Regions from separate parts of the Brevundimonas sp. FV1ye7S genome, predicted to be linked through region 2. Evidence: riboswitches for the same ligand, from Rfam matches in the RefSeq annotation. Region 2 holds a riboswitch; the other holds the start of a gene.

Region 1 (6,251 bases), 1.2 Mb from region 2:
CGGCTGCTCAAGACCCGCCCCGAGGTCTTTGACGGTCGTGTCACCCTCTATGACGCCGAACGGAGCGGCGTGGCCCTGATGCAGCTTTCGGCGGACGTGCAGATCTATCCTGAAGCCTGGTCGTTGATGGAGGCGCTGGGCACGCAGCGTCCGCGGCTGGACACCTCCGGGCGGAGAATGATGAGCCAAATCGCCGATGGGCGGATGGCGTTCGCCTATAATATGAACCAGTCGTACGGCGCGTCATGGGTCGCGCGCGCGCCGGAGATCGGATTGATCACGCCTGAGGACTATCATCTGTCCGTTTCACGCGTGGCCTTCATCCCGCGCAACGCCGCCCACCCGAATGCGGCGCGGCTGTTTCTGGACTTCCTTCTGTCGCGTGAAGGCCAGCGGGTGATCGGAGCCCTGGGCGTTCGACCGGTCCGCGACGATGTCGATGCGCCTGTCCGTCCCGGCGCGCCTGGCGTTCGGCCGGTTCGGGTGGGACCCGCCCTGCTGGCCAATCTGGATCAGGCGCGTCGCGCGACTCTGCTCACCCGGTGGAGGGAAGCGATGCGTCACGGCGTCAGAGCGCCGGCGGATCCGGCTGCGCCCTGACCGTTCCTGTGGATAAGTCCATTAAGTCCGAAGCCTCCCTTTCTGTCACGACGCCGTCATGCGGACGCCCGTCGCTTGCAACATGGGGTCTTGATCTGGTCCGTCTGGTTTGTGACAGCACGATAAAACCATGTATTTTGTTTTGAGCGCAAAATAACTGCCGTATTTGTCGATTTGACAGGGCAGTCTGGGTTGATCTTACTCACCTCAGCAAGGCGGGAGAGATCGGCTCCGGCCGACGCCGAAGGCGCAACCGCCCCGGAAACGCTCAGGCAAACGGACCGTCTTGCTGAAGGAACGCTGGAGAGAAGGCCGGATCCGGGGGATGCGGTCTCGCCGAAGGAGAAAGGGTCGGCGACGACCCGAAACTCTCAGGCCCAATGACAGCGGGGGCGAACGGACGCCGAAGAGCGTCAGTCGCATTGGGCATCCCTGGGGAGGGGCGTCGTCGCCATGAGGAATCTCGCTTTGTCTCGTCTTAATCGTCACTTGACCCATTATTGCAGCGCCATCGCCCTGCTGGCCTGCGCCACGGCGGTCCAAGCCCAGGAGACGGAGGGCTCTCCGGAAACCGCCGCGGTCGACGATATCGTCGTCACCGCCTCGCGCATTGATCGCGCCGGCTTCGAAGCGCCGACGCCGACCATCCACCTGACCGCTGAGGATCTGTCGGTGGGCGCGCGCCCCAATATCGCGGCCGCGCTGAACGACATGCCCCAGTTCCGCGCCACCACCTCGGCCCAGACGACCGGCACCAACACCGGCGCGGGCAATGCGCCGGTGGACCTGCGGGGGCTGGGCATCAACCGGACCCTGGTCCTGATCGACGGACGCCGGGTGTCGAGCGAGAACGACCTGAATGCGGTGCCGTCGGTCCTGGTCAAGAGCGTCGACGTGGTCACCGGCGGCGCCTCCGCCGCCTGGGGATCGGGCGCCGTGGCCGGCGTCGTCAACATCGGCATCGACCGCTATTTCACCGGCGGCAAGCTGGGCGCCGAATACGGCATCTCGTCCTATGACGACGCCGAGCAGGAACGGTTCGAAGGCGCCTGGGGAACGGACTTCGCCGGCGGTCGCGGCCATTTCGTCGTCGGCGGCGAATATCTCGACAACGAAGGCGTCATCCCCAAGGCCTCGCGCCCGAACATCGGACGGTGGGCGACCGTCAATGGCGCGATAACGCCTGACGTGGGCTTCGCCAACGCGGCCTATGGCGGTCTGGTCATGTCGGGTGTGAACCGCGGCATGGTGTTCAACCCGGACGGCTCCTTGCGTCCGTTCGACTATGGCACGGTCAGCGGCACGAATTCGATCGGCGGCGAAGGTCCGTCGAACGACGATCTGAGCCCGCTGGTCACGCCGCAGAGGCGTTACACGGGTCTGGCCAGCGCCGTCTACGAGATCAACGACAGGCTGCGGGTCACGGCTGATGTCCGTCATTCGCGCATGTGGAACAACTATGTCTGGTTCGGCGACCATGATCGCGGCGACCTGACCATCGGCATCGACAACGCCTTCCTGTCTTCCACGATCAAGCAGCAGATGGCGGCCGCCGGCCAGACGTCCTTCACCTTCGGTCGTTTCAACTCCGATCTGTCCTATTCGACGATCGACTTCGAGCGGGTGACCACCCAGGCGACCCTGGCCGTGGATGGCGAGTTCGGCGAGAACTGGCGCTGGGGCGCCTATTACAGCCACGGTGAATTCGAGAACAACATCGACACGCCTGGCTTCCTGCTGAAGACCCAGTTCGCCAACGCCGTCGATTCCGTCATCAATCCATCGACCGGCCAGGCCGTCTGCCGCGTGACCCTGACCAACGCCAACTCCGGCTGCGTGCCGATCAATCTGTTCGGCCTCGGGGCCCCGTCGCAGGAAGCCATCGACTATGTCACCGGCGCCCCGCAGCAGCGCGCAACGACCAAGCTGGACGTGGCCGGGATCAGCCTGCGCGGCGAGCCCTTCAGCCTGCCGGCGGGCGACGTCTCGATTGCCGTCGGTCTTGAGGCCCGCAAGGAGCAGACCGACCAGCGCGTCGGCGAATTGGATGCTGCGAAGGCCTTCAAGACCTTCAGCTTCTCGGCCATGTCCGGAGAGTTCAGCGTCAAGGAGGCTTTCGGCGAAATCCTGGTTCCCGTCGTCCGCGACCTGCCGGTTCTGAACGACCTGCAGTTCAACGCCGCCGCGCGTATCTCCGACTACGACACCACCGGTTCGATCTGGTCGTGGAAGGTCGGGGCGACGAACGAGTTCTTCCCGGGCTTCCGGGGCCGGGTGACCCAGTCGCGCGACATCCGTTCGGCCAACCTGTCTGAACTGTTCACGACGACCACGACCGGATGGAACAACCTCAACGACCCGGCCAAGAAAGGCGCCCTGGTCTATGTGCTGAACAACGGCGGCGGAAATCCCAACCTTCGCCCGGAGACGGCCGACACCCTGACCCTGGGCGTCACCTATGCCCCGCCGTCCATTCCCGGCCTCAATCTGTCGCTGGACTATTACGACATCAAGATCGATGACGTGATCACGACCATTGCGGCGCAGGACCTGGTCACCCGCTGCTTCAAGGGCAACCTCGACCTCTGCACCAAGGTAGAACGTGACACGGCGGGCAATCTGGTGCGCACCCTGTCCACCTATGTGAACCTGGCCGAATATCACACGGACGGGATTGATGCCGAGGCCTCCTATGCCTCGGACGCCGACCTTTGGGTGCCGGGCGCGACGGGCCGGGTGACGATGCGTCTGGTCGGCACCTGGGTGAACAGTCTGACCACTGACGACGGAATGACCGAGATCGAATACGTCAAATCTCAGGGCTATTCGTTCGGCCTGGGCGTGCCCAAGCTGCGCCTCAACGCCAGCCTCGGCTGGAAAGGCGAGGTGTTCGGCGCGAACCTGCGCGCGCGCTACATCTCGGCGGGTGACTACAACAGCACCGTGGCCATCTCGAACAACCACATCGACGCCTACACCTATGTCGATCTGGGGCTGACGGCTGACCTGGCCCACTACGGTGCGAACGGTGTCGAGCTCTACGCCAACGCGACCAACCTGTTCGACAAGGACCCGCCGGTCGGGTCGCTCTACTCGCCGTACTACGACGTCATCGGTCGGTACGTCACGGTTGGCGCGCGGTACCGCTTCTAGTTCGGTCCCCGCTCCCGGTCGCCGGCTCTGCTCCTCCAAGGGAGCCGGCGACCTCCCCCTTTTGCTTCCCCATACACCGCACGGTCTGTTCCATGATTACCCGTCTGCCGATGGCCCTCCTGCTCGCCCTGAGCGTCGCCCCTGCGGCCCTGGCTGAGGCGCCCAAGCCCGCCGCCATCGTTGCGGATGGCCTGCCGGCGGTGCCCGACGATCTGGTCGCCGCGACCCAACCCTATCTTCAGGCGCGCCGCGCCGCCTTCCTCGGCTGGAACGCCGCCGATCGGTCGATGCTGATCAAGACCCGGTTCGGGGCGACCGATCAGCTTCATCTCGTCACCGGCCCTGACGGCGCCCGAACCCAGATCAGTTTCGAGGCGGAGCCGATCCTGGCCGGCGCCCTGTCGCCGTCCGGTCAGACCCTGCTGGTCCAGAAGGACAATGGCGGCGACGAATTCTATCAGCTCTACACACTGTCCGGCGGTCGGCTGACCCGCATCACCGACGGCAAGAGCCGCAACTGGTTCGGCGCCTGGAGCCGGGACGGCAAGAGGGTCGGCTACGCCTCATCCCGCCGCAACGGCGCCGACATGGACCTGTATGTCGTCGATCCCGCCGACCCATCTAGCGACCGCCTGGTCGCGCAAGTCTCCGGTGGCGGCTGGAACATCGCCGACTTCTCCAAGGATGGGACCAGGGCCCTGGTCCTGAACCGGATGTCGATCAACAACGCCGTGGTCTATGAGCTGGACCTGGCGTCCGGCCACATGACCCCCCTGACCGATCCGGCGGCGCAGGTCTCCTATGTCGATCCCAGATATGCGGCGGACGGCACGGTCTGGGCGACGTCGAACAAGGATTCCGACTTCCTGCGCCTGGGGCGGATCGGGCAGGGCTGTTTCGTCCCCGTCAGCACCGAAGGCCGATGGGATGTCAGCGACTACGCCTTGGCGCCGGACGGCAGCTTCGTCGCCTATGCGGTGAATGAGGCGGGCGTCTCGCGGCTCAAGGTCATGGATGTCGCCACGGGCGCGGTGCGCGTGGTCCCCGGCCTGCCGGACGGCGTCATCCCCTACAGCATCGGCCCGTCCATCGATATCGCGCCGTGGGGGGCGATCGGGCTGAGCCTGTCGTCCGCACGTGTCTCCGGCGACGCCTTCTCGATCGATCCAACGACCCTGGCGGTCATCCAGTGGACCCACAGCGAGACCGGCGGCCTGGACCCCGCCGTCAACGTCGAGCCCAGGCTGGTCGAGGTTAAGAGCTTCGATGGCGAGACCGTCTCCGGGTTCCTCTATCAGCCGGACCCCGCCAAGTTTCCGGGCAAACGTCCGCTGATCGTCGATATCCACGGCGGACCGGAAGGCCAGACCCGTCCCGACTTCCTGGGGGCGCAGAACTATCTGCTGAATGAACTGGGCGTGGCGCTGTTCTTCCCGAACGTGCGCGGCTCGTCCGGCTATGGCACACGCTTCGTCAATCTGGACAACGGCCCGTTCCAGCGAGAGAATTCGGTCAAGGACATCGGCGCCTTCCTCGACGCCCTGGAGGTCGATCCAGACCTGGACGCCTCGCGTTTCGCCGTCACCGGCGTCTCGTACGGCGGCTATATGTGCTACGCCACGGCGGTGCATTACAGCGACCGGCTGAAGGGGGCGAACTGCTACGTCGCCATCTCCAACTTCGTCACCTTCCTGGAAAACACCCAATCCTACCGCCGCGACCTGCGGCGCGTGGAATACGGCGATGAGCGTGATCCGGCCCAACGCGCCCAGCTTCAGGCGATCTCGCCCCTGACCAGCGTGGACAAGATCACCATCCCGCTGTTGGTCGCGACCGGCGGCAATGACCCCCGTGTGCCGGCGTCCGAAGCCGATCAGATCGTCAGCGCGGTCCGCGGCAACGGCGGTACGGCCTGGCATCTGCTGGCGCAGAACGAGGGCCACGGTTTCCACAAGAAGGAGAACGAGGACTATTATTTCTGGACCAGCCTGTTGTTCTGGAAACAGACGCTGCTGGGCGACGCCGCGCGCTGAGCCCTGATCGCAGCGTCTCAGAAATCCTTTGATGATCTTCAAACGCATCGCCGCAGCGAGCGCGGTTTCAGCCGCGCTGCTTGCCACGCCCGGGACGGCGCAGCCCCGCACCCCGGTTCACACCGACCATCACGTCCACGTCCATTCGCCCGCCATCCTCGACATCCTGTCGGCCTACTGCAGCAGTCCGGGGCGTATCGGCGCGTGCGATCCGGCCTTCGTCGAACCCCTGACGGCCGACGATCTGCTTGCGGACATGGACGAGGCGGGCGTCCAGACGGCCTGGATGATGTCCACGGCCTATCTGGCCGAAAGTCCGATGATGGTTCCCCCGCTGGCTGACGCCGCGACGCGGGTTCATGACGCCAACGCCTTCACCGTCGCCACCGCCGCCGCCCACCCCGGACGGCTGGTCGCCTTCGTCTCGGTCAATCCGCTTGCGCCCGACGCCCTGGCCGAAATCGC
Region 2 (6,251 bases):
ACTTGGCGAGAATCTGGATGTCCGCATCCAGCGTCGTCTCCGTCGCCGCGACCAGCAGGACGTCGTCCATGCCCGCATCCGGCGCCAGACGGCTGTAGGGCACGCCCGCCAGCACGTGGTGGGCCGCCAGCGTATCCACCACTTCGGCGGCGTTCTTCGGCAAACGCACCGCGAACTCATTGAAGAAGCGCGAGGTCAGGATCTGGACGCCCGGGATGGCCGCCAGGGCGTCGCGCGTGGCCAGCGCCTTCTCGTGGTTCAGCAGGGCCAGTTTGCGCAGGCCGGTCTCGCCCAGCAGGCTCATGTGGATGGTGAAGGCCAGGGTGCACAGGCCGGAATTGGTGCAGATGTTCGAGGTCGCCTTGTCGCGGCGGATGTGCTGTTCGCGCGTCGACAGGGTCAGGACGAAGCCGCGGCGGCCGTCGGCGTCGACGGTCTCGCCGCAGTAGCGACCGGGCGTCTGGCGCAGCAGTTTCTCGCGGGTGGCGAACAGGCCGACATAGGGGCCGCCGAAGTTCAGGGCGTTGCCGATCGACTGGCCCTCGGCCGCGACGATGTCGGCGCCCATCTCGCCGGGCGACTTCAGCAGGCCCATGGACACGGCCTCGGTGACTACGACGATCAGCAGGGCGCCGGCGGCGTGGGCGGCCTCGGCGATCTTGGTGACATCCGTCGCCGTGCCGAAGACGTTCGGGGTCTGGACCACGACGCAAGCCGTGTCGGGACCGATCTGGTCAATCACGGCGGCCTCGGCGTCGACGGCGGCGGCCAGGACCTGGGTCTCGACGCCGACGGCGTGGACCACGGTTTCGGTCGCCTTGACGTAGTGGGGGTGCACGCCGCCCGAGATCACCGCCTTGTTGCGGCGGGTCACGCGGGTCGCCATCAGCACGCCCTCGGCCATGGCGGTCGAGCCGTCATAGAGGCTGGCGTTGGCCACCGGCATGCCGGTCAGGTTCGCGACCTGGGTCTGGAACTCGTACAGGTACTGTAGGGTGCCCTGGGCGATTTCCGGCTGGTAGGGGGTGTAGCTGGTCAGAAACTCGGACCGCTGGATCACATGATCCACCGTCGCCGGGACATGGTGCTTGTAGGCCCCTGCGCCGCAGAAGAAGGGCACGGCGCCGGCCGTCGCGTTCTTGGCGGCCATGGCGGACAGGGCGCGCTCGACCTCCATCTCGCCGGCCACGCGGGGCAGGTCCACCGGCCCGTCCAGTCGCGCCGCCTCGGGCACGTCCACGAACAGGTCGTCGATCGATTTCGCGCCGATGGCGGCGAGCATCGCCGTGCGGTCGTCGGGCGTCAGGGGGAGGTAGCGCATCAGACGGATTTTCCGAAGAGGAGGTCAAATAGTCTTGAGAGTAGAGAAGGGGGCCGTTCAGTCCTGCGAGCCGGCAATATGCTACGCGGAGCCGCAACCTCTTGCTGCGCGGCATTAGGCGAGAGTTCAGCCAGTACAGCATGAAGCTGTTCCGGGCCTTCCAGCGTATCGGGACCTATGACATTCATGTCCGCAGCCCGCACTTCACCCACGCTGGAATGGGTGCGAAGCGCGACGGGATCGAAGACATCGGCCATGATGAAGGCGCTCGTCCGGTCCGCTATGCGGTAGAGGGCCTCGGCCACGGCATTGGTGAGGATCGGATACTCGGCCAGCATGCCGTCGTTCAGGTCCTCGCCGAACAGGTAAAGGGCCGCGCCGTCCGTAAGGCGCAGTTCTGCTTCCATGCCCGTCCATTCCGCACCCGCCTCGGCGAGCGCCGCCTGCACCAGCTGGCCTAGACCGGGCTGGGACGGCGTCGTCGTCGAGTTGCGGAAGAAGACGGTGAACACTAGCGCTTACAGGCTGGCCAGGAACTCGTCGTAAGCGGCCTGGTCCATCAGGGCGTCCAGTTCCGAGACGTCCGACACCTTGATCTTGGCGAACCAGCCGTCGCCTTCCGGGGCGGCGTTGACGGTTTCCGGAGCGGTCGACAGGGCGTCGTTGGCCTCGACCACTTCGCCCGAGACGGGGGCGTAGACGTCGGAGGCGGCCTTGACGCTTTCGACCACGGCGAAGCTGGCGCCCTTGGCGACGGTCTTGCCGACCTCAGGCGTTTCCACGAACACCACGTCGCCCAGGGCGTCGGCGGCGTGCTTCGAGATGCCCACGGTGGCGATGTCGCCGTCCAGGCTGACCCACTCGTGATCCTTGGTGAACTTCATGATCTGATCCTCAGACGGTCTTCGGTTTGCGGTAATAGCGTTGCGCCACGAAGGGCATGGCGACGACTTCGGCGGCGGCGGACTTGCCGCGCACGACGACCTTCAACTCCGTACCCAGCGCGGCATACGCCGGCGGCACGAAGCCCATGGCGATGTTCTTGCCCAGCGTAGGGGAGGGGCCGCCCGAGGTGACCTTGCCGATGACGTTCCCGTCAGCGTCGGCGATCTCGGCGCCTTCGCGGGCCGGGGCGCCTTCCTTGACGATCAGGCCGATGCGGACTCGCGACGGACCCTCGGTCAGTTCTTTCAGGATCCGGTCGGCGCCGCTGAAGTCCGCGCGCTCCTTGCGCGACTTGGACAGGGCGAAGGTCAGCGCGCCTTCGACCGGGCTGGTGGTCGGGTCGATGTCATGGCCGTGCAGCGGCAGGCCGGCTTCCAGGCGCAGGCTGTCGCGGGCGCCCAGGCCGATCGGCTTGACGCGGGCGTCCTCCAGTATGGTGTTCCAGACGCGCTCGGCCTGGTCCGCCGGCACCGAGATCTCATAGCCGTCCTCGCCGGTATAGCCCGAACGCGAGACATAGCAGTCGACGCCGAACAGCATCAGCCGGGCGCATTCCATGAAGCCCATCTCGGCCAGGAGCGGCTCGTACGCCGACATGACTTCGGCGGCTTCCGGTCCCTGGATGGCGATCAGGGCGCGGTCCAGCACCGTCAGTTTGGCGTCGCCTTCTAGGTTCGCGTCCCAGAAGGCGAAATCCTCGTCCTTGTTGCCGGCGTTGACGACGACGAACAGGCCGTCGTGGTCGGGGCGGCCGGCCATCAGGTCGTCGATGATCCCGCCGTCCTTGTTCAGCAGCAGCGAATATTTCTGCTTGCCGGCCTTCAGGATTTCATAGTCGCCGGGCACGAACCGCTCGAACTGGGCGGTCGCGTCGGCGCCGGTGATCTTGCACTGGCCCATGTGCGACACGTCGAACAGGCCGGCGTGTTCGCGGGTCCAGCGGTGCTCGGCCAGGACGCCCTCATACTGGACCGGCATGTCATAGCCGCCGAAGCCCACCATCCGGGCCCCCAAGGCGCGGTGCGCGGCGTTCAGGGGCGTGGTCTTCAGGGCTTGGTCGGTCATGGTTCAGGCTTTCACGGTCGCGTTTGGTGGCGGAGCTCCGCCGTCTTCGCGCCCCCGCTGTCCTGAAGCCTGAGAGATTCCGGCGGTCAGACCACCTTGCTCCGTCGGCGCGCCCATCAAGAGCGACTTTCCAGCGTCCGTATGCTGTCGCGGTCCGTTTGCCTGAGCGTTTCCGGGGCGGTTGCGCCTTCGGCGTCGGGGGGCAGCCTGCCGGTCCCGAACTCTCCCGCGAGAGCATCCGACCTAAGCCACCGACTCCGGGCCCAAGTCAAGCGTCGGCGGCTTTCGGAGGCCGTCCGGCGGCGTCATTGTCGCCGTTCGCATCGTCGGTTGTTGCGTCGCCCTTGCCCTCGTGCCGTTGGCCCGCCAAGAACGGGAACCGCCTCAGCCGCACCGGACCGACCGCATGACCGCCGACCGCACCCGTCTCGACGCCCATATCGCCGCGCTCGACGCGCCCGAGGGTCTGAAAGCGGTGCTGACCGTCGTCGCCGCCACCTGCGCCGACATCAGCAAGGTCGTCGCCGGCGGCGCCCTGGCCGGGGCTCTGGGCGCCTCGGGCCAGATCAATGTCCAGGACGAGGAGCAGAAGAAGCTCGACGTCATGACCAACGACATGCTGACCGACGCCCTCCTGGCCTGTCCCGCCGTCGCGGGCGTCGCCTCCGAGGAGATGGACGAGGTCCAGCCGGCCTCCCATTCGACCGGCGACTATCTGGCCCTGTTCGACCCGCTGGACGGCTCGTCCAACATCGACATCAACGCCATGGTCGGGACCATCGTCTCGGTGCTGAAGTCCGCCACGCCGACGCCGACCGAGGCCGACTTCATGCAGCCGGGCCGCAATCAGGTCGCGGCCCTCTATGCCCTGTACGGTCCCCAGACCATGCTGGTCCTGACCACGGGTGCGGGCGTGAAGGGCTTCACCCTGTCGAACGACGGCGACTGGATCCTGACCCACGACGACATCGCCATATCGCCGGACACCAAGGAGTTCGCCATCAACATGTCGAACCTGCGCCACTGGTCCGAGCCGGTGCAGACCTACATCGGCGACCTGCTGAAAGGCGACGAAGGCCCGCGCGGCAAGAATTTCAACATGCGCTGGGTCGCAGCCATGGTCGCCGACGTCCACCGCATCCTGATGCGCGGCGGCGTCTTCCTCTACCCGTGGGACAAGCGCGAGCCGAACAAGCCCGGCAAGCTGCGCCTGATGTACGAGGGCAATCCCATGGCCTTCCTGGTCGAACAGGCCGGGGGCAAGGCGACGACGGACGGGACGCAGCCCATCCTGGACGTCCAGCCCGAGCATCTGCACCAGCGCATCCCCGTCGCCCTGGGTTCGGCCAACGAGATCGACGCCTACGCGGGCGTGTGATGCTTATCCGCCCGACTGACTCCCTCCTGGTCATCGACCCGCAGAACGACTTCTGCGAGGGCGGCGCTTTGGCGGTCGCGGGCGGGGCGGGGATCATGCCGCTGATCAACCGGCTGGCCGAACGGTTCTCCCGCGTGATCCTGACCCAGGACTGGCACACGCCGGACCAGATCAGCTTCGCCTCCAACCACCCCGGCGCGGCCCCCTTCACCGAGATCGAGGTCGCCTACGGCCGCCAGATGCTGTGGCCCGATCACTGTATCCAGGGCGCGCCCGGCGCCGACTTCCATCCCGACGCGGCGCCCACGGTGCAAAAGGCCCTGGCCGTGATCCGCAAGGGCTCCAACCCGGCGGTCGATTCCTATTCCGGCTTCTTCGAGAATGACCATCGCACCCCGACGGGCCTGGCCGGCCTGCTGCGCGACTTGGGCGTGACCCGCGTCTTCCTCGCGGGCCTGGCCTTCGACTACTGCGTCCGCTTCACCGCCGAGGATGCTGTGCGCGAAGGCTTCGAGGCGGTGGTCATCTCCGACGCCAGCCGCGCGATCGCGCCTGAGACGGCGGCGGCGGCGCGGGACAGTTTCCGGGCGCTGGGGGTGGCGGAGAGTGGGGCGGCGAGCGTCCTCGCCTAAACCCCTCTTTCGTCATCCTCCGGCGAGCGCAGCGAGACCGGGGGACCCAGCGGCGCGCGTGAGCGCGAACCTGTCGCGGACGAGGTGTTCAAACATCGAGCGGCGGAACCGCATCGCCTTCGGCGCCGCTGGGTCCCCCGGTCTGCGCCGCGAAGACGCGGCTTGCCGGAGGATGACGAAAGAAGAGGCGTCAGCCCGCCTTCGCGTAGGCCTCCACCTCCGCCAGATACGCCGCCTTCTCCGCCTCGCCCAGGAACGACCCCTCGAAACTGTTCCGCGCCAGCAGCGTCACCTGTTCCTTCGTCAGGCCCACCGCGGCCGCCAGCCGGCTGTAGTTGTCGTTCACATACCCGCCGAAATAGGACGGGTCGTCCGAGTTGAGGGTGACGTGCAGGCCCCGACGCAGCATCTCGGGCACGGGGTGGTCCTTCAGGTCGTTCACCACGCACAGTTTCAGGTTCGACAGGGGGCAGACGGTCAGGGTCATCCGCTCGCGCGCCAGCCGCTCCACCAGGGCCTCGTCCTCCATCGAGCGATTGCCGTGGTCCATCCGGTCGATGTGCAGAAGGTCCAGCGCCTCGTGCACATAGGCCGGCGGGCCTTCCTCGCCGGCGTGGGCGCACAGTTTCAGGCCCAGGTCGCGGGCGGCGGCGAAGACGCGCTGGAACTTGGACGGCGGATGGCCGACCTCCGACGAGTCCAGTCCCACCCCGATGAAATGGTGCAGATAGGGCTTGGCCGCCTCCAGGGTCGCGAACGCCTCCTCCTCGGTCAGGTGGCGCAGGAAGCTGAGGATCAGTCCCGAACTGACGCCCAGTTCCGCCTTGGCCCGGTCCATCCCCGCGATCAGCCCCTCGACCACCACGCCGAAGGCCACGCCCCGATCTGTGTGGGTTTGGGGATCAAAGAA

Evidence for each region. Region 2 has a riboswitch for glycine ahead of gcvT (glycine cleavage system aminomethyltransferase GcvT). Riboswitches for the same ligand answer to the same signal wherever they lie in the genome.
Region 1: another riboswitch for glycine. It lies ahead of ACW18C_RS05725 (TonB-dependent receptor domain-containing protein); the one in region 2 lies ahead of gcvT (glycine cleavage system aminomethyltransferase GcvT).

The regions. Positions count from the first base shown of each region.
Region 1 covers NZ_CM178726.1:1,199,321-1,205,571, forward strand. Annotated here, with positions in the region: gene ACW18C_RS05720 (ABC transporter substrate-binding protein) at 1-600, shown strand, start outside; glycine riboswitch at 807-894, shown strand; gene ACW18C_RS05725 (TonB-dependent receptor domain-containing protein) at 1,090-3,753, shown strand; gene ACW18C_RS05730 (S9 family peptidase) at 3,846-5,786, shown strand; gene ACW18C_RS05735 (amidohydrolase family protein) at 5,818-6,251, shown strand, end outside.
Region 2 covers NZ_CM178726.1:2,360,606-2,366,856, reverse strand. Annotated here, with positions in the region: gene gcvPA (aminomethyl-transferring glycine dehydrogenase subunit GcvPA) at 1-1,321, opposite strand, end outside; gene ACW18C_RS11610 (hypothetical protein) at 1,321-1,833, opposite strand; gene gcvH (glycine cleavage system protein GcvH) at 1,840-2,205, opposite strand; gene gcvT (glycine cleavage system aminomethyltransferase GcvT) at 2,216-3,331, opposite strand; glycine riboswitch at 3,387-3,467, opposite strand; glycine riboswitch at 3,472-3,570, opposite strand; gene ACW18C_RS11595 (class 1 fructose-bisphosphatase) at 3,738-4,709, shown strand; gene pncA (bifunctional nicotinamidase/pyrazinamidase) at 4,709-5,341, shown strand; gene ACW18C_RS11585 (adenosine deaminase) at 5,532-6,251, opposite strand, start outside.